One region of the Streptomyces sp. NPDC030991 genome, then DNA from elsewhere that is predicted to be linked to it. Evidence: riboswitches for the same ligand, from Rfam matches in the RefSeq annotation. Region 1 holds a riboswitch; each other region holds the start of a gene.

Region 1 (4,558 bases):
ACCTGCTGGCCGGGGATGTAACCGGCCTCCTTGATCGCTTCGAGGATGAGGTCGAGAGCCGCGCGGTTCGACTCCAGGTTCGGGGCGAAGCCGCCCTCGTCGCCGAGGCCGGTGGACAGGCCCTTGGTCTTCAGCACCTTCTTGAGGGTGTGGTAGACCTCGGTGCCCCAGCGCAGCGCCTCGGAGAAGGACTCCGCGCCGATCGGGGCGATCATGAACTCCTGGATGTCGACGTTGGAGTCGGCGTGCGACCCACCGTTCAGGATGTTCATCATCGGGACGGGCAGCAGGTGCGCGTTCGGGCCACCGAGGTAGCGGAACAGCGGCAGGTCGCTGGCCTCGGACGCGGCGTGCGCGACGGCGAGGGAGACGCCCAGGATCGCGTTGGCGCCGAGCGAGCCCTTGTTGTCGGTGGCGTCCAGGTCGAACATCGCCTGGTCGATGAGGCGCTGCTCGGTGGCGTCGTAGCCGACGAGCTCCGGGCCGATCTGCTCGATGACGGCGAGGACGGCCTTCTCGACACCCTTGCCGTGGTAACGGTTGGGGTCACCGTCACGGAGTTCGATGGCCTCGAAGGCACCGGTGGAGGCACCGGACGGAACGGCAGCACGGCCGGTGCTGCCGTCGTCGAGGCCGACCTCGACCTCGACCGTGGGGTTGCCTCGGGAGTCCAGGATTTCCCGGGCTACGACGACGTCGATGGACGGCACGAGCATCTCCTTCTGGGATGTGACGCAATGGTGCGGGCGGCTGCTTGGATAACTGGTCCCGCACCCATGAGCGTAACCGGCTCCGAGGCATCGGCCAGCCGACCGACCGCCTCGTGGACAACGCCCATAGCGAAATGTTTCTTAATGGAACAAAGACAGCGACCTCCGTCCCGGATGCCGGGACGGAGGTCGCTGGAGCGAGCGGCCCGAACCCGGCGTCCGCCGACGCCGGTCCGTGCCTGTGCGGCTCGTCCTACTTCAGGTGCAGCTGCTGACCCGGGTAGATGAGGTCCGCGTCGGCGACGATGTCCTTGTTGAGCTTGAACACCTTCTGCCAGTTGGTGCCGTGCGCGTCGGCGATCTTGCTGAGGGTGTCGCCGGACTTGACCTTGTACTCGCCGTCGCCCTTCTCGACCTTCTTGCCGGTCGGGGTGGTGACGGTGTCCTTCTTGGTCTCCTGCTGCGGCTGAGCCTGCTGCTGCTGCGGCTGCTCGCGCTGCTGGGAGCGGGTCGTCGTGGAGGAGTCCGAGCGCTCCTGCTGCTGCGGCTGAGCCTGCTGCTGCGTGTCGGCCGAGGAGTCCGCGGGAGCGGAGTTGCTGGTGTCGGCGCCGGACAGGCCCACACCACAGCTCGGCCAGGCACCCTTGCCCTGCGCGGCGAGGACCTTCTCGGCGACGGATATCTGCTGCGCCTTGGACGCCTGGTCGGCGGAGGACGCGTAGGCGGTGCCGCCGTACGCGGCCCAGGTGGAGGACGAGAACTGGAGGCCACCGTAGTAACCGTTGCCCGTGTTGATGGACCAGTTGCCACCGGACTCGCAGCTCGCGACCTGGTCCCACTCGGAGGTGGAGGCGGCGGAGGCGGAGGTGGCACCCATCAGCGGGACGGCGACGGCGGCACCGGCGACGCCGGCGAGCGTGGCCACGCGGACGGCCTTGGACGGACGGCGGTGCTTGCCCTTGCTGGAAAGCAGCATGGAGTAATCCCCTCACCGACGCCTACGAGGTGAGCTGTCGGGTTCGGACCAGTGAGTGTCCGGCCGCGCAACCTTGTGCGCGGCTTAACCCCAAGCCGGTTTCCCGGCACTTACCTTGGGTCCCCCGCTCCTGCCTACGGCGCTGACGCGTCGACTGTTCCCGTACGGACGTTGGCAGGATTCGGCGTGACGTCCATCGGGGCCCGCTGTGGCGAGCGGTGACGACCGTAAGCAGTCGATCCGCCCGATATCAAAGACGATCAGGGTTTTTGAGACTCATGTCTCACTCTCGCAAAAGTGGACATACGCGCCTCAACCAGCACTGAACTCCCGCTACTTTTCGACCGATTCGAGGCCAAGGTCCAGACTCTGACCAGGCAGGATGAGGTCGGGGTCGGCGCCGACCGTCTTCTTGTTCAGGTCGTAGAGCGCATCCCACCCTCCGTGGACGTCCTGGGCGTCGGCGATGTCCCACAGACTGTCGCCGGAGCGGACGGTGTAGGCCCCCTCGCCGCGCTCCGCCTCGCGGGAGGCGTGACGCCCGTCACTCGTACGGGAGTCGGACGTGTCGTCCCCGGCACGGTCGCCGCGGTGACGGCCGCCCGTCGTGGAGTCCTCGGAGGCGCTGGGGGACGACGTCGCCGAGCCGGAGGGGTCGGAGGAGCCGGAGGAGTCAGAAGCGCCGGAGGAGGCAGAGCCGGACGGCTCCGGCTCGTCCGAACTGTCGCCCGTGCCGTCCGCGGCGCCGCTCTCCACGGCCTCCCCGGACGCCGCGTCGGCCGCTTCGTCGCTCGTCTTGTCGCTCGCCTTGGCGCCCGCCTCGTCACCGGAGGTCTCTCCCGAGACGTCAGTTGACGGCGTGTCGGACGGGTCGGCCGTGGCGGACCCGTCGTGACTCTTCTCTCCCGAATCGGCCGAACCGGTGGAGTCGGTCGAGCCGGTGGAGCCGGTGGAGCCGGTCGAGTCGGTCGAGCCGTCGGATGAATCGGGCGATCCGGACGGCTGCGGGGAAGCGCTCGCCCCCGGGTCGACATCGGCGGAGCCGGCGCCCTTGGTGAGGCCCGCCACGATCGAGCAGCTCGGCCAGGCGCTGGGCCCCTTCGCCTCGAGAGCCTTCTCGGCGACGGCTATCTGCTGCGAGCGGCTGGCCTCGTCGGCGCTCGGGGCGAAGTCGAGGCCCCCGTACTGCTCCCACATCTCCTGCGAGAACTGCAGCCCGCCGTAGTAGCCGTTGCCCGCGTCCAGACTCCACTGGCCACCGGACTCGCACTCGGCGAGCTTGTCCCAGGTGGCGGTGGTGGCGGCGCTCGCGCTGGTCGCGGCGAGCAGCGGGATCGCGATGGCGCTGCCGGTGACGCCTGCGGCGACGACGAGAGCAGGGGCCTGACGGGGGCGACGGTGTCGACCGTTCCCGGAGAGCATGCGGTTGCCTTTCGCGAGACTGATGCAGCACGCGACAGGGATGGCGGAAGTGGTGCCGGTTGTGCCTGTGTCGCGATGACTGGTGAACGTAGCGGGACTCGAACGCTTGTCACAAGTCGATGCAGCGGAGATCACGTGAAAGTCACAGTCTTGACGGTGTGTCACTTCGCGGCCTGCGCAAACGGTCCGCACGGGCAGCCCGTTCGGGCGCTCCGCACGGGCGGTCAGCACGGGAGCCCGCACGGGAGTCCGCACGGGAGTCCGCTTCGGCGGCGCCGGGCCGGTGCCGACCGCCCGGCCCGTACCGCCGCCGGTTACGGTCGTCGGGTGAACGCCCCGAACACCGCACCCGAACTCTTCACATGGGAGTTCGCGACCGACCCGTACCCGGCCTACGCCTGGCTCCGGGAGCACTCCCCCGTCCACCGGACGAAGCTCCCCAGCGGAGTCGAGGCGTGGCTCGTGACCCGGTACGCCGACGCGCGCCAGGCGCTCGCGGACGGCCGGTTGTCGAAGAACCCCGAGCACCACGCCGAGGACGCCCAGGGGAAGAACAGGACCGGCATCCCCGGCGAGCGCAGCGCCAACCTGATGACGCATCTGCTCAACATCGACCCGCCGGACCACACCCGGCTGCGCCGCCTCGTCTCCAAGGCGTTCACCCCGCGCCGCATCGCTCAGTTCGCGCCACGCGTGCAGGAGTTGACCGACGACCTCATCGACCGGTTCGCGGGCACCGGCGAGGCCGACCTGATCCACGACTTCGCCTTCCCGCTCCCCATCTACGCGATCTGCGACCTGCTCGGTGTTCCCCCCGAGGACCAGGACGACTTCCGTGACTGGGCGGGCATGATGATCCGGCACGGCGGCGGGCCCCGCGGCGGTGTGGCCCGTTCCGTGAAGAAGATGCGCGGCTATCTGGCCGAGCTGATCCACCGCAAGCGGGACGATCTCAGCGACGACCTGATCTCGGGTCTCATCCGCGCATCGGACCACGGCGAGCACCTCACGGAGAACGAGGCCGCCGCCATGTGTTTCGTCCTTCTGTTCGCCGGTTTCGAGACAACCATCAACCTCATCGGCAACGGCGTCCACACGCTCCTGCACCACCCCGAGCAGCGGGCCCAGCTCCAGGCTGCGATCGAACGCGGCGAGCACGAGCTGCTCGACACCGCGGTCGAGGAACTGCTCCGCTTCGACGGCCCCGTCGAGCTCGCCACCTGGCGCTTCGCGACCGCGCCCCTCACCATCGGCGGGCAGCACATCGCGGCCGGCGACCCCGTCCTGGTGGTCCTGGCCGCGGCCGACCGCGACCCCGACCGCTTCGCCGGGCCCGACACCCTGGACCTGACCCGCCGGGACAACCAGCACCTCGGCTACGGCCACGGCATCCACTACTGCCTCGGCGCCCCGCTCGCCCGGCTCGAAGGCCGTACCGCCCTGGAGACGC
Region 2 (4,558 bases), on a different contig from region 1:
GTCGAAGACGACGGAGTGGATCCGGACGGCGTCGCCGGCCGCGTCCGCGATGGCCTGGAGGAGGGCGCCGGTGCGTGCCAGGTCGCGGACCTTGACGGAGAAGGACTGGCCGGCCTGGTAGCCGGCGACCCGCGGGGACGCGCCCGCCTCGGGGCCCGTCTCGTAGACGGGCGAGGCCGTGAGGCTCTCCGTGCGGATGTCCCGTTCGGCGACGCCCTCCCCGCGCACGGCGGCCAGCAGCGCGTCCGCGGCCCGGTTCTGCGCGGCCAGGGCGTCCTTCGCGGTCGTGCCGGTGGCCTCGACGCCCGCTGTCACGGTCGCCAGGTCCGGCGCCGTGCTGGCCCTTCCCTCGCCGGTCACGGTCAGCGTCGCGGGCTTCGGCGCCCTGGCGGCGGCCACGTGCGGTGCTGCCTGGGCGACGGCCGGCGCGGTCGGCAGCGCGAGGGCGAGCACGAGGCCGACCAGAGCGGCGCGGTGGCGGATGCGTACAGACATGGGATCGGGGTCCTTCCCGGTCGGGCCCGCCGACGCGGCGGGCAGCCGACATCCCAGCACCCGCGCCCGGCCCTACCCCGGATGCCACTCCGCACGGTCACCTCGACGGCCCCTTGCGCCGTCAGGAGGCGGACTCCAGGTGCATCTTGATCAGGTGCGGGTCCACGAAGCCCTTCGCCACCACACGGTCCCCCGAGGACTCCCCGCGCAGCCGCCGCCCGATCCAGGGCACCAGGAACTCCCGCGCCCAGTGGATGTCGTCCCGCCGCACCTCGAACGTGCCGCGCGGCGGCAGCAGCGGCCAGGGCTGCTCCGGATCGGCGGGCACCTCGACGCCGAGCGCCTGCCCCGCGCGCAGGGCGACCCTGGTGTGTCCCTCGGCGGACAGGTGGAGGCGGTCCTCGTCCCAGGCCCTGCGGTCCTGGATGGACCTGAGCGACCACAGGTCGAGCACCGGGCAGCCGTGGCGGTCGGCGATCGCGCGCACGTGCATGTTGTACGTGGCGATCTTGCCGCGCAGATGCTTGAGGACGGCCACGTCACGGGTGTCGAACCCGGTGGCCACCATGACGGTCCCGGCGGCCTCGGCCAGCCGCACCACGGCCTTCTCGAAGCGCTCGGCCACGTCGTCCGGGTCGGTGCCGGGCCGGATGATGTCGTTGCCGCCGGCGACGAGGGTCACCAGGTCGGGGGCGAGCTCCACGGCCTTCGGGACCTGGTCCTCGACGACCTGGTCGAGGAGCTTTCCACGGACGGCGAGGTTGGCGTACTCGAAGGTGTCCTCGGGCGCGCGGTCGTCCAGGAGGACGGCGAGCCGATCGGCCCAGCCGACGAAACCCCCGTCAGGTCCGGGGTCCCCGACGCCTTCGGTGAAGCTGTCCCCCACCGCCGCGTAGGACCGGATCGTGCCGCCGCTGAGTACTCTCGATTCATTTGCCACGACCACACATCTTTCACCCTCGGCTGTGACCTACGCGACCGTAGCCAGGGGTTGACGGGTGGTGAGAAAACCCACTCGGCGCCCGGGGAATATCCCGGGGCGCCGAGTGGATCGCGCGTGGCTCACGCGCCGCGTGCGGCTCAGACGCCGACGCCGTGCTCGCGCAGGTACGCCAGCGGGTCGATGTCGGAGCCGTAGTCGGGCGACGTCCGGATCTCGAAGTGCAGGTGCGGTCCGGTGACGTTGCCGGTCGCGCCGGAGAGGGCGATCTGCTGCCCGGCGGTGACGGTCTGCCCGGCCGAGACGCCGATCGAGGACAGGTGGGCGTACTGCGAGTAGTCGCCGTCGGCGTGCTTGATGACGACCTCGTTGCCGTAGCTGCCGTCCCAGCCGGCCGAGACGACCGTGCCGGCGCCGACGGCCTTGACCGCGGTGCCGGTGGGGACCACGAAGTCCGTGCCGGTGTGGTAGCCGCTCGACCACGAGGAGCCGGAGGCGTGGTACGCCGTGCCGACGGAGCCGTCGACGGGCTTCACGTAGTCGGCCGCGCCCGTGGCGGTGCTCGTCGCGTCGGTGTTCGTCGTGGCGGTGTTCGTCGTGTCGGCGGAGGCGGTCTCGGCCGCGCCGTCGAGGGTGAGCTTCATGCCGGGCTTGATGAGACCGGCGTCGGAGCCGACGACGTCCTTGTTCTTCTCGTACAGCTTCTGCCAGCCGCCGTCGACGCCCTGCGCGTCGGCGATCTTCGAGAGCGTGTCACCGGACACGACCGTGTACGTCTTGGCGGCCGGGGCGGTGTCGCCGGTCGCCGCGTGGGCGCCGGTGGCGCCGATGAGCGGCAGGGCGAGCGCGGCCCCGCCGGCCGAGGCGACGGCGGCGGCGCGGGTGATGCGCTGGGTCTTCGAGCGACGGTGCTTTCCCTTTGCGGGCATGCCGGGTTTCCTCTCCGTCGCCTACGAGGTGAGCTGTCGGGTTCGGGCTGGAGTTGCCCGGCCGGGTCCGGTGCGCGGATCCGGCTTCACCCCTAGCCGCTCGGGGAATTCCCTCCGCGGCGTACTGCCTGTGGGTCCCCCGCTCCTGCCGAATCGGGTAGTCGTCCGGGCTCCGGGCGGCGGCAGGATTAGGCGTTCCGTCCGGAGTGAGTGGTGACAGTAAGCCGACGGGAAAGGAGGCGACAAACGCCGAATTCACCGACAGGGCCGCTTTCTTGATCGTCTGAGAGTTCTCTGTGTCACCCTCCGTCGATGTTCGCGCTTTACCAGCGCCTTACCTTCGGGGAATTCCTGGAAGGGAAATGCGGGACGGCCGCCACGGACGGTCACGGCTATGAGCCTGCTCACGCGAGCTCACACCATCAGCCTTGATTTCATGACAGTTACCAAGAAAAGCTCCCAAAACAGACAGATAGATGTCCCTGGAAGCCATGTCGTATCGTCAGACCCGCGCCCGCCGGCGAGTAACGCCGGTGATCCGACCGGGAGGAGCCCCCGTGACGCAGCACGCCCCGCCCACCGAGCCCCAGCTGTCCGGCATCCGCAACTTCCGTGACGTGGGCGGCCTGCCGACCGTGGACGGCCGGCGCGTGCGACCGGGTGTGCTCTACCGCAGCGGCCACCTCGCCCACGCCACCGCCGAGGACGCCGCGTTCCTCACCGGGCTCGGCCTGCACACCGTCTTCGACTTCCGCAACGCCGCGGACCAGCGGCTGGAGGGCGCCGACATCGAGCTGCCCGGCGTGCGCAACCTGAACCTGCCGCTGACCGACCCTGCGGACGGCGCCGAGTTCTGGAAGATGGTCCGCGACGGCGACATGGACCAGCTGCGCTCCCTGCTCTCCGAGGGCCGCGGGGCGGACCGCATGATCACCTCGTACCGCTCGATCATCTCCCAGCGCACCGCCGAGCACAGCCGCGTCCTGCACGCGCTCGCCGAGAACAGCCTGCCCGCCCTGATGCACTGCGCGGCGGGCAAGGACCGCGCGGGCCTGTCGATAGCCGTGACCCTGCTCGCCGTCGGCGTGGAGCGCGACGCCATCGAGACGGACTACCTGGAGTCCAACGCCAAGCACCGCCGCTACCGGGTGCGGCGCACCGCCACCTCGGGCGACGCCTACTCCCCCGAGGTCATGGAGCTGCTCAGCCCCCTCTTCGACGCCCGTGCCGCGTATCTGCACGCGGCGTTCGACACCATCGAGCAGACCTGGGGTGACACGGACCGCTACTTCGAGGAGGGGCTGCGGTTCGGCGCGGCCGACCGCGACCGGCTGCGCGAGCGCCTCCTCGACTGACCCGCGCTACTGGCCCCCGCCGACCGTGAACAGCAGGTAGAGGAAGGCGGCGAGGGCGTGCCCCGCGAAGACGTACACGAGGACCCGCACCCAGATGCCGCGCGGCAGCTTGTCCTCGATGTCCCGCCGGGCGGGCCGCTCGCCCGCGCCGTGTTCGGTGGCGTCACTCATGGTCGGACCTCCCGGATCGGGTGGCCGCCGGGCCGAGGCACAGCGCGGCGGTCGGGCTCTGCAACAGGGTGTGTACGAAGAGGAGCTCGGCCCCGCCCCGGTCCGCGGCGGCGATCCGGTGCGGGGTGAGCGAGTCGAAGTGCGCGCTGTCCCCCGGGTCGAGGCGGTAGGACGTGTCCCCGAGACGCAGCCGCAGCCGTCCTTCGAGGGCGTAGAGCCACTCCTCGCCGGGGTGGACGCGCACGATGTCGCCCTGCGACCCGTAGGGCACGTGGACCCGCAGGGCCTGCATGCCGCGGCCGGGGGAACCCGCCTGGAAGTACGTCCATCCGCCCGCCTCGGTCGCCTCCATGGCGTCGGCCCTGACCACGGCGTCGCGGTCGGCGGGGGTCTCGCCGAGGAGCTCGGAGACCGTCGTACCGTAGATACGGGCGAGGGCGAGCAGCATCGGCAGCGACGGTTGCCGCTGTCCGGTCTCCAGGCGCGACAGATGTGCGGGTGAGAGCCCGGCGGAGCGGGCGGCGACCTCGAGGGTGAGGGCGGCGCGGCGGCGCAGGGCACGCAGCTGGGGCGCGACGGCGGGCAGCTCCGGGGGGTGCGGAGCCTCCTCCGGGAGGGCAGGGCTCATGGTGTCGATTACGCCAGAACCCTGCCCGAGGGGCAATTTT
Region 3 (4,558 bases), on a different contig from region 1:
GAGGTCGCAGGTTCAAATCCTGTCCCCGCTACTGAAGTCCGAGGCCGGAATCTTTCGAGATTCCGGCCTCGTTCTGTTGGTGGGTCCTGACCCGGACGGAGCAGTAGCGCTCGCCCCCGGCCCCCTCCCCGGGAACCCTTGGTGAGACGCCGGAATCCGGGCGCGGACGTGGCAGGAGACAAGTGGTGGGGCAGCGAGGAGGGCGGCAGAGCCACGGAGCGGACGCCGTCGGCACGCGTGCCTTCCTCCGCGTGCTGCCGCTGCTGCTGATCGCCGGCGGCGCGGTCTACGAGTACTGCACCCCGTCCGAGTTCGCCGGCTCCCCCCTGTTCAGCGCCGCGCCGCTGGTCGTCGCCCCGTTCTTCTCGCTGGCCGGCACGGTCACGGCCGGGGCCGTCTCGATCGCCGCGATCGTCGCCGTGCACCTCAGATACGAAGGGGCGTTCACCACCGGCGTCTACACCGAGATGGCGACCGTCGCCACGGTGTGCGTCCTGGCCTGCTTCATCAACCGGATCAAGCGCCGCAGCGACGAGCAGCTCGCCTCCGCCCGGCAGATCGCGGAGGCGGCCCAGCTCGCGGTGTTGCCGGAACCGGCCGGGCGGATCGGGGGACTCGCCGTCGCGGCGCGGTACGAGGCGGCGCAGGCCGACGCGTTCATCGGCGGTGACCTGTACGCCGTGCAGGACACCCCGCACGGGGTGCGGTTCGTCGTCGGGGACGTACGCGGCAAGGGCATGGGCGCGGTCGCCGCCGTGGCCGTCGTCATCGGCGCCTTCCGTGAGGCCGCCGAGCAGGAGGGCACCCTGGAGGCGGTCGCCCAGCGGCTGGAGCGGGCGCTGGCCAGGGAGGGCAGCCGACGGCGCGGCATCGACGACTTCGAGGGGTTCACCACCGCCGTGCTCGCCGAGATCCCGCACGGCGGCCACCTCCTGCGCGTCCTCAACCGCGGCCACCCCGAGCCCGTCGTGCTGCGCGGCGACGGTACGGTCCAGGTGATCACGCCCGCGGAGGCGGCGCTGCCGCTCGGCCTGGGCGAGCTCGGCTCCTGGCCGGACCGGGCCACCGAGACGGAGTTCCCGTCCGCGGCGACGCTGCTGCTCTACACCGACGGGCTCTCCGAGGCGCGGGACGCGGGGGGCGTCTTCTACGATCCCGCGGCCCGGCTCGCCGGACGCGTCTTCCCCGGGCCCGAGGAGCTCCTCGCGACGCTGGCCGAAGAGGTGCGCCTGCACACCGGGGGCGGCGCCAGTGACGACATGGCGCTGCTCGCCGTACGGCGCTCTTGATCAACGTCACGAGGGGTGATCGAACGGCATCCCTGCGCATAACAATTGACACACCGTCAGAAAATGACAGGTTTGGCCTGTGCCGGAATCGGCGGTCAACTCGCCCGATTCCGCCCGGTAGTGCCCCGTTAAGTCCAGGCCAGAGACGTGAACGATCAGTGGGAACAGCTTGGAATTACTATCGGCTGTCTATTAACGTTCGATAACGCAGCGCGGTCGTCCCAGCCGTCACAAGAGATGGCTCCGCGCGCACACGCTCAATCCCGCAAGGGAGCCGGGGAACCACCAACTTGGGGTGAATCAGGCATCGTTCCGTCGCTTTTCGGGCGCCGGACCGTGCTCGTAGGAGACCTTCCTGCTCCGAACCCGTCAGCTAACCCGGTAGGCGAGAGGAAGGAAAGGAGAGCGCCCCCGTGGCGTCGAACCGTCCTGCCCCCGAGTTCTCCGGGTTCTCCGCCGACTCCGCCGATGGCGGCCTCGGCGTCGAGCGGGAGAGCTGGGAGGAGTGGAACCCCACCGAGGAGTCCGTCCGTCCCGTCCGCGGCCGGCACCGCGTGGCCCGCCAGCGCGGCGGACTCGCCCGCAGCTCCACGGTCCTCGGCGTCGGCGTGATCGCCGCCGTCGGCGCGGGCGGCATCGCCACCGCGCAGGGCGGCAAGCCCGCCGTCCACATCTCCATGCCCGACCTCTCCGCCGTCAAGGACTCGCTGCCCGAGGCCGCGTCGCTGCCCGGCGTGGGCGCGCTCATGTCCAACGGCTCCGGCTCCGGCTCCGCCGCCGACGCCGCCTCGGCCGCCCCGCTCACCATGGTGGGCACCGGGGAGTCGGGTGCGGGCGAGGCGCTGCGCGCCCGCATCATGCAGCAGGCCGAGACGCAGCAGGACGCCGCCGACGCCAAGGCGCAGGCCGTCGCCGAGGAGGCCGCCGCGCGGAAGGCCGCCGCCGACGCCGCGGAGAAGCAGGAGAAGGCCGAGGCCAAGGCCGCCGCCGAGAAGAAGAAGGCGGAGGAGGAGGCCAAGAAGAAGGCCGAGGCCGAGCGCCTCGCCAAGCTGGCCAAGAGCTTCAAGCTCCCCGTCGCCTCGTACACGCTCACCGGCACCTTCGGACAGCCCGGCTCCCTCTGGTCCTCCGGCTACCACACGGGCCTCGACTTCGCGGCCTCCACCGGTACGCCGATCTACGCGATCCACGGCGGCACCGTCACCGAGGCCGGCTGGGCGGGCGCGTACGGCTACCGCACGATCCTCACCCTCGACGACGGCACCGAGCTGTGGTTCTGCCACCAGTCCTCGATGAACGTCAGCGTCGGCCAGAAGGTCAGCACCGGCGACGTCATCGGCCGCGTGGGCGCCACCGGCAATGTCACCGGGGCCCACCTCCACCTGGAGGTCCACCCCGGAGGCGACGCCACAGGAGTCGACCCGGCCGCGTGGCTGCGCGGCAACGGCCTCACCCCCTGACCCCGGTACGCCCCCGCGGAATACCCGGTTCCGTGGGGGCGTTGAAGCAGGGCATGACTTCTTCTCCCGCTCTGCGCAAGCTCGGCTCCTCCGACCTGGAGGTCTTCCCGCTCTCCCTCGGGGGCAACGTGTTCGGGTGGACGGCCGACGAGGCCGCCTCCTTCGCGGTGCTCGACGCCTACACCGCCGGCGGCGGCAACTTCATCGACACGGCCGACTCGTACTCGGCCTGGATCGAGGGGAACAAGGGCGGGGAGTCGGAGACGATCATCGGCAAGTGGGTCAAGGCCCGCGGCAACCGCGACGACGTCGTCATCGCCACCAAGGTCGCCCGCCACCCCGACTTCCCCGGCCTGCGCGGCCCCAACATCAAGGCCGCCGCCGACGCCTCCCTCCAGCGCCTGGGCACCGACCACATCGACCTGTACTACACGCACTTCGACGACGACGAGACGATCCCGGTCGAGGAGATCATCGGCGCCCTCGACGAACTGGTGAAGGCGGGCAAGGTGCGCTCCATCGCCGCGTCGAACATCTCGCCCGAGCGCCTCCAGGAGTCCCTCGACTTCTCCGACCGCGAGGGCCTCGCCCGGTACGTCGCCCTCCAGCCGCACTACAACCTCGTCTCGCGCGACACGTACGAGGGGCCCCGGCAGGACATCGCCTCCCGTGCGGGCCTCGCCGCCGTCCCCTACTACGCGCTGGCCTCCGGCTTCCTGACCGGCAAGTACCGGCCGGGCGTCACGGTCGACAGCGCGCGGGCCGGGGGCGCCGCCAAGCACCTGGAGACCGAGCGGGGCCGCAAGGTCCTCACCGCCCTGGACGAGATCGCCGAGGCGCACCGCGCCGAGATCGCCACGGTCGCCCTGGCCTGGCTCGCCGCGCAGCCCACGGTGGCGGCGCCGATCGCGTCCGCGCGCACGGTCGAACAGCTGCCGGCGCTGCTCGCGGTGGCGGACCTGAAGCTCACGGACGCCGAGCTCGGCCGCCTCACCGACGCCTCCGCCTGAGCGCCTGGCTACGGATAGCGGTACGGGTTGTACGCGGGTCCCTGCGGCATCGGCGGGCCCGCGTACACCGGTGGCCGCCACATCGGCGCCGCGATCCGGGAGGCGTACGCCAGCGCGGGGCGCGCGAAGCCGCGGCGCTCCCACAGCGCGTCGAGCAACTCCCGCTCCCGTACGACGAAATCGGCGCCGGCCCGGCCCCTGCGGCCGCGGTGCCGCAGCAGCGCGAGCGAGGTCGCGTACGACTCGTACTCGGCGACCGCCGTGTCCGCCTCCTTGCCGCCGTAGTGCGCGGCGTACTCCCGGGCCAGGCGGCGGGCCTTGAGCGAGCCGAGGGCGAACGGTTCGGGCGGCGCGAGCCAGCCGGCGACGACATAGGCGGACAGCTCCGCTCGCACCGTGCGCAGTTCGCGACGGCGTACGTACACGGCGAGCCAGGTGACGAGGGCGAACACCGGCACCATGAAGGCCGCGTAGACCGCGAAGAACCCGTACTCGCCCAAGGACGACGAGCCGTTCCAGAAGGCGTGCATGCCCATCGCGGCGAGCAGCCCCGCGAGCGGCAGCAGCAGGCGGCGGACCCGGCCGCGGTCGGGCGCGACGGCCGCCGCGATCCCGAAGCCGATGCCGGTGAGCACCGTGAACAGCGGGTGCGCGAACGGCGACATCACGATCCGCACGAAGAAGGTCGCCGCTGTCACCGAGGTGAGGCCGGGGCCCGTGCCCGCCAGTTTGTCGGTGCCGAAGGCGTTGCCGAGGTACAGGATGTTCTCGGTGAACGCGAAGCCGGTCGCGGTGACCC
Region 4 (4,558 bases), on a different contig from region 1:
GCGCTCGGCGTCCTCGGTGGTGATCGGCCTGATCCGGGCGGTGCCGCCGTCGCGCAGCACCACGTCGGCCTCCCAGTGGGCGGGGTAGGCGTGCCGGTCCGACGGGGTCTCCATGCCGCAAGAGTAGAGCCGGGCGCCGACAGTCGTACGGGTCGCGTCACGCGCGCGTGGCAGGCAGGCTGAGGAAGCCGAACGGCGGCGTGCTCGCGGGTCCAGGTCCGCGTCGAGTGCTGCCCGACGGTGTGTGAGAATGGTCTAGACAACCGTGAGACATCTGAAGGGCAGCATCACATGGCTGAGCGCCGCGTCAACGTCGGCTGGGCCGAGGGCCTCCACGCCCGCCCCGCCTCCATCTTCGTCCGCGCGGCCACGGCGGCCGGCGTCCCCGTGACGATCGCCAAGGCCGATGGCAACCCCGTCAACGCCGGCTCCATGCTCGCGGTGCTCGGCCTGGGTGCGCAGGGCGGCGAGGAGATCGTCCTGGCCTCCGACGCCGAGGGTGCGGACGCCGCGCTCGACCGTCTGGCGAAGCTGGTCTCCGAGGGGCTCGACGAGCTTCCCGAGACCGTCTGATTCTTCGGGCCCTTCCATTCGGCCCGGCGGAGCCGCGCGTTTCCCTCAGGGGCGCGCGGCTCCGCCATTTTTGCATTCGGGTCACATCACCCCGAATTTACGCGCGCAGGGAAATACGGTTCGGAATCGGGGCAGGAGAAAATACCCCGCGTCCCATTCGGCGAATACCGCGCTTCTTTGTATACGGCCCCTCTGTTAATGCCGGAGCGCCGCCGTGTTTACTACGTGTTGCGAAGTCCTCACACGCTCTCCCGGGCGCGGGACGCGCGGCCGGTGGGCCGCCGCGGCGCGCTCGGCGTGCAGGGCGGTCAATGCGCGGGCCCGCTCGGCGTCACCGCGGGCCACCGCGTCCACGATGGCGCCGTGCTCGGCCCAGGACTCGGCGGGCTGGGCCGGGGTCTCCACGGCGTACATCCAGGCGATCTTGTGCCGCAACTGGGTGAGCAGGGCGATCAGGCCGGGGCTGCCCGAGGCCTGCGCGAGGGTCTCGTGGAACCAGCCGCCCAGGGAGCGCAGGTCCTCGTTCTGGCCGCGCCTTGAGCGCTCCTGACCCAGCCTGACCAGGCCCCGCAGGACCTTGAGGTGAGCCTCTGTACGGCGCTGTGCGGCGCGCGCGGCGCTCAGCGGTTCGAGGAGCATCCGGATCTCCAGGAGGTCGGCGGCCTCCTGGGCGGTGGGCTCGGCCACGCACGCGCCCGCGTGCCGCCGCGTGACGACGAAGCCCTCGGCCTCCAGGGTGCGCAGCGCTTCGCGGACCGGCACGCGCGAGACCCCGTAGCGGCGCGCGAGCAGTTCCTCGGTGAGCCTGCTGCCGCGCTCGTAGACACCCGCGACGATGTCGTCGCGAATCGCCGTGCATACCGAGTGTGCGGGAATGCGCATGACCCGACCTCCGCCTTAATCCCCGCGAAACGCGGTCGATCGACGCTTGTGCGAGCGCGAATGTCTCCCCTGGACGCGCCTGCCCGGTGACTCTATTCCACCGTCTCCGAATTTCCGAAGCCGGGCCGGAATCCATGGATATTTTTTGGACAGGAACGCCTTGCGCACGCGAAAGCCCCGGCTCGATGAGCCGGGGCTTTCGCGCGGCGCCGCGGAGGCGCCGTACGTGGGTCAGACGTTCACGCCGTGCGAGCGCAGGTACGCGATGGGGTCCATGTCCGAGCCGTAGTCGGGGGACGTGCGGGCCTCGAAGTGCAGATGCGGTCCCGTGACGTTGCCGGTGGCGCCGGAGAGGCCTATCTGCTGGTCGGGGGTGACGGCCTGGCCGACGGAGACGCCGATGGACGACAGGTGACCGTACTGGGTGTACGTGCCGTCGTTCATCTTGATCACGATGTTGTTCCCGTAGGCGCCGCCCCAGCCTGCCTCGACGACGGTGCCGGAGCCGACGGCGTGCACGGAGGTGCCGCTGGCCGCGTGGAAGTCGATACCGGTGTGGCTGCCGGAGGACCACAGGCCGCTGCTCGCCTGGTAGCCGGTGGAGACGTACGAGCCGCTGATCGGCGCCACGAAGCTGTTGAGGCGCTTGCGCTCGGCCTCGCGGGCGGCGCGCTCCTTGGCCTCGCGCTCCTTGGCGGCCTTCGCCTCGGCCTCGCGCTTGGCCTCCTCGGCCCGCTTCTTGGCCTCGGCCTCGGCCTTCGCCTTGGCGGCGGCCTGGTCGGCGGCCTTCTTCTGCGCGGAGGCCTGCGCGTCGATCTGGTCGGCCAGGGAGTCGCCGATGGCGATGGCCTGCGTCAGGCCGTTCTGCTCGGCGGCCGCGGTGTCGGCGGCGATGGCGGGGGCGGCGAGGCCGCCGATGACACCGGTCGTGGTGAGCGCCGCGACGCCCGCGGCCCGAGCGGTGGTACGCGTGAGCCGGCTCGGTCGACGGTGCTTCCCGGTGGCACGGGTGAACGCCATGAAGTGGCTGGTCCTTTCCTTCCCTCTCGCCTACCGGGTTAGCTGACGGGTTCGGAGCAGGAAGGTCTCCTACGGGCCCCCTCCCCTGCCTTCACGGCCGGGAAGAGCGTCCGATTCACCCCAGGGACTGCGATGGGTCCCCGGCTCCCCTGGCTCGCGCCGTGGGGGACTCGGCGATGACTGTCCGGTGTCGCGGGCGCGAGCGTGTCTGGCGGACAGCCGGACCGACGCTAAGCGGGACATCTTTTAATCAACAAACGGATCCCGGCTTTTGTAGCGCATGCCACAGACCAGACAGGCAACCTCCGCCCTAATTCGGACATAAGCGATACGTGGCCGATCGTGGCGGGACGTGAGCGACACCACGAAGCCCCGGTGGCCGCGGTGGCCATCGGGGCTTCGTGCGGTGTACGGGGCCGGGGTCAGCCCGTGACGACGGTCACCTCGCCGATACCGAGGGCCTTGACGGGCTCCACGATCTGCGCAGCGTCGCCCACCAGGACCGTCACCAGCCGGTCCGCCGGGAAGGCGTTCACGACGGCCGCGGTGGCCTCCACGGTGCCCGTCTCGACGAGCTGTCGGTACAGCCGGGCCTGGAAGTCGTCCGGCAGGTGCTGCTCGACCTGGTCGGCGAGGGTGCCCGCGACGGCCGCGGCGGTCTCGTACTTGAGCGGGGCCACGCCCACCAGGTTCTGCACCGCGGTGTCCCGTTCGGCGTCCGTGAGGCCCTCGGCGGCCAGCGTGCGCAGCACCTTCCACAGGTCGTCGAGCGCGGGCCCGGTGTTCGGGGTGTCCACGGAGCCACTGATGGCGAGCATCGCGGCGCCCGTGCCGTCGGGCGCGGAGCGCAGCACCTGGGCGAAGGAGCGCACACCGTAGGTGTAGCCCTTCTCCTCGCGCAGGACGCGGTCCAGTCGCGAGGTGAGCGTCCCGCCGAGGCAGTACGTGCCGAGGATCTGCGCGGCCCACACCCGGTCGTGCCGGTCGGACCCGATCCGGCCGATCAGCAGCTGCGTCTGCACCGCTCCAGGGCGGTCCACGACGATGACACGGCCGGTGTCGTCGGCGGTGACCGGCGGGATCGGGCGCGGCTGCGCGGTGTCGCCGGTCCACGCGCCGAGCGTGTCGGCGAGCAGCGCGTCGAGGTCGGTGTCGGTCAGGTCGCCCACGACGACGACCGTGCCGGTGGCGGGGCGTACGTGCTTCTCGTAGAAGGCGCGTACGGCCGCGGCGTCGATGGCGGTGACGGTCTCCTCGGTGCCCTGCCGGGGGCGCGACATGCGCGAGTCGGCCGGGAAGAGCTGCTTGGAGAGCTCCTTGGCGGCGCGCCGGGCCGGGTTGGCGCTCTCGTGCGGGATCTCGTCCAGGCGGTTGCGGACGAGGCGCTCGATCTCGCTGTCCGCGAAGGCGGGCGCCCGCAGGGCGTCGGCCAGCAGGGCGAGCCCCTTGGGGAGCCGGGAGACGGGCACTTCGAGGGAGACACGGACGCCGGGGTGGTCGGCGTGCGCGTCCAACGTGGCGCCGCAGCGCTCCAGTTCGGCCGCGAACTCCTCCGCGGAGTGCTTGTCGGTGCCCTCGTTGAAGGCACGCGCCATGATCGTGGCGACGCCGTCGAGGCCCGCGGGCTCGGCTTCCAGCGGCGCGTCGAGGTTGACCTCCACCGCGACGACCTGCTGGCCGGGCCGGTGACAGCGCAGCACGGTCAGGCCGTTGGCGAGCTCACCGCGCTCGGGGGCGGGGAAGGCCCACGGCTTGGCCGTGCCCGCCTGGGGCCTGGGGTGGAATTCCATGGTCGCGAGCTGCTCGGTCACCGGCCCGCCTCCTCGTCGCTCGGGTCGCTCTCGGCGGTCTCGTCGGTCTCGTCATGGGGTTCGGCGGGCGCCGTCGGCTCGTACACGAGAACCGAGCGGTTGTCGGGGCGCAGGCGGGCCTTGGCGACCTCCTGAACCTCGTCGGGGGTGACCGCGAGGACGCGCTGGACGGCCGTGAGGGCGAGCTGCGGGTCCCCGAAGAGCACGGCGTAACGGCACAGTTCGTCGGCACGGCCCGCCACGGTGCTGAGCCGGTCCAGCCACTCGCGCTC

Evidence for each region. A riboswitch is a leader RNA that binds a small molecule or an ion and turns the genes downstream of it on or off. The one in region 1 is predicted to bind cyclic di-AMP.
Region 2: it holds a riboswitch for cyclic di-AMP, as region 1 does, so the genes downstream of both, ACZ45E_RS03520 (M23 family metallopeptidase) here and ACZ45E_RS19030 (transglycosylase family protein) in region 1, are expected to answer to the same signal.
Region 3: it holds a riboswitch for cyclic di-AMP, as region 1 does, so the genes downstream of both, ACZ45E_RS11195 (M23 family metallopeptidase) here and ACZ45E_RS19030 (transglycosylase family protein) in region 1, are expected to answer to the same signal.
Region 4: it holds a riboswitch for cyclic di-AMP, as region 1 does, so the genes downstream of both, ACZ45E_RS05825 (M23 family metallopeptidase) here and ACZ45E_RS19030 (transglycosylase family protein) in region 1, are expected to answer to the same signal.

What each region holds. Positions count from the first base shown of each region.
Region 1 is NZ_JBVIFR010000009.1:111,836-116,393, forward strand. It holds gene eno (phosphopyruvate hydratase) at 1-710, opposite strand, end outside; gene ACZ45E_RS19030 (transglycosylase family protein) at 964-1,686, opposite strand; cyclic di-AMP (ydaO/yuaA leader) riboswitch at 1,691-1,838, opposite strand; gene ACZ45E_RS19035 (transglycosylase family protein) at 2,020-3,108, opposite strand; gene ACZ45E_RS19040 (cytochrome P450 family protein) at 3,436-4,558, shown strand, end outside.
Region 2 is NZ_JBVIFR010000001.1:745,582-750,139, forward strand. It holds gene ACZ45E_RS03510 (SIMPL domain-containing protein) at 1-495, opposite strand, end outside; gene ACZ45E_RS03515 (SGNH/GDSL hydrolase family protein) at 617-1,435, opposite strand; gene ACZ45E_RS03520 (M23 family metallopeptidase) at 1,576-2,364, opposite strand; cyclic di-AMP (ydaO/yuaA leader) riboswitch at 2,370-2,534, opposite strand; gene ACZ45E_RS03525 (tyrosine-protein phosphatase) at 2,922-3,719, shown strand; gene ACZ45E_RS03530 (DUF6126 family protein) at 3,726-3,890, opposite strand; gene ACZ45E_RS03535 (helix-turn-helix domain-containing protein) at 3,883-4,518, opposite strand.
Region 3 is NZ_JBVIFR010000004.1:540,183-544,740, forward strand. It holds tRNA gene ACZ45E_RS11185 (tRNA-Met) at 1-31, shown strand, start outside; gene ACZ45E_RS11190 (PP2C family protein-serine/threonine phosphatase) at 186-1,289, shown strand; cyclic di-AMP (ydaO/yuaA leader) riboswitch at 1,534-1,692, shown strand; gene ACZ45E_RS11195 (M23 family metallopeptidase) at 1,703-2,749, shown strand; gene ACZ45E_RS11200 (aldo/keto reductase) at 2,803-3,759, shown strand; gene ACZ45E_RS11205 (PrsW family intramembrane metalloprotease) at 3,768-4,558, opposite strand, start outside.
Region 4 is NZ_JBVIFR010000002.1:515,342-519,899, forward strand. It holds gene ACZ45E_RS05810 (bifunctional acetate--CoA ligase family protein/GNAT family N-acetyltransferase) at 1-114, opposite strand, end outside; gene ACZ45E_RS05815 (HPr family phosphocarrier protein) at 292-573, shown strand; gene ACZ45E_RS05820 (GntR family transcriptional regulator) at 769-1,455, opposite strand; gene ACZ45E_RS05825 (M23 family metallopeptidase) at 1,687-2,475, opposite strand; cyclic di-AMP (ydaO/yuaA leader) riboswitch at 2,488-2,661, opposite strand; gene ACZ45E_RS05830 (M16 family metallopeptidase) at 2,898-4,265, opposite strand; gene ACZ45E_RS05835 (M16 family metallopeptidase) at 4,283-4,558, opposite strand, start outside.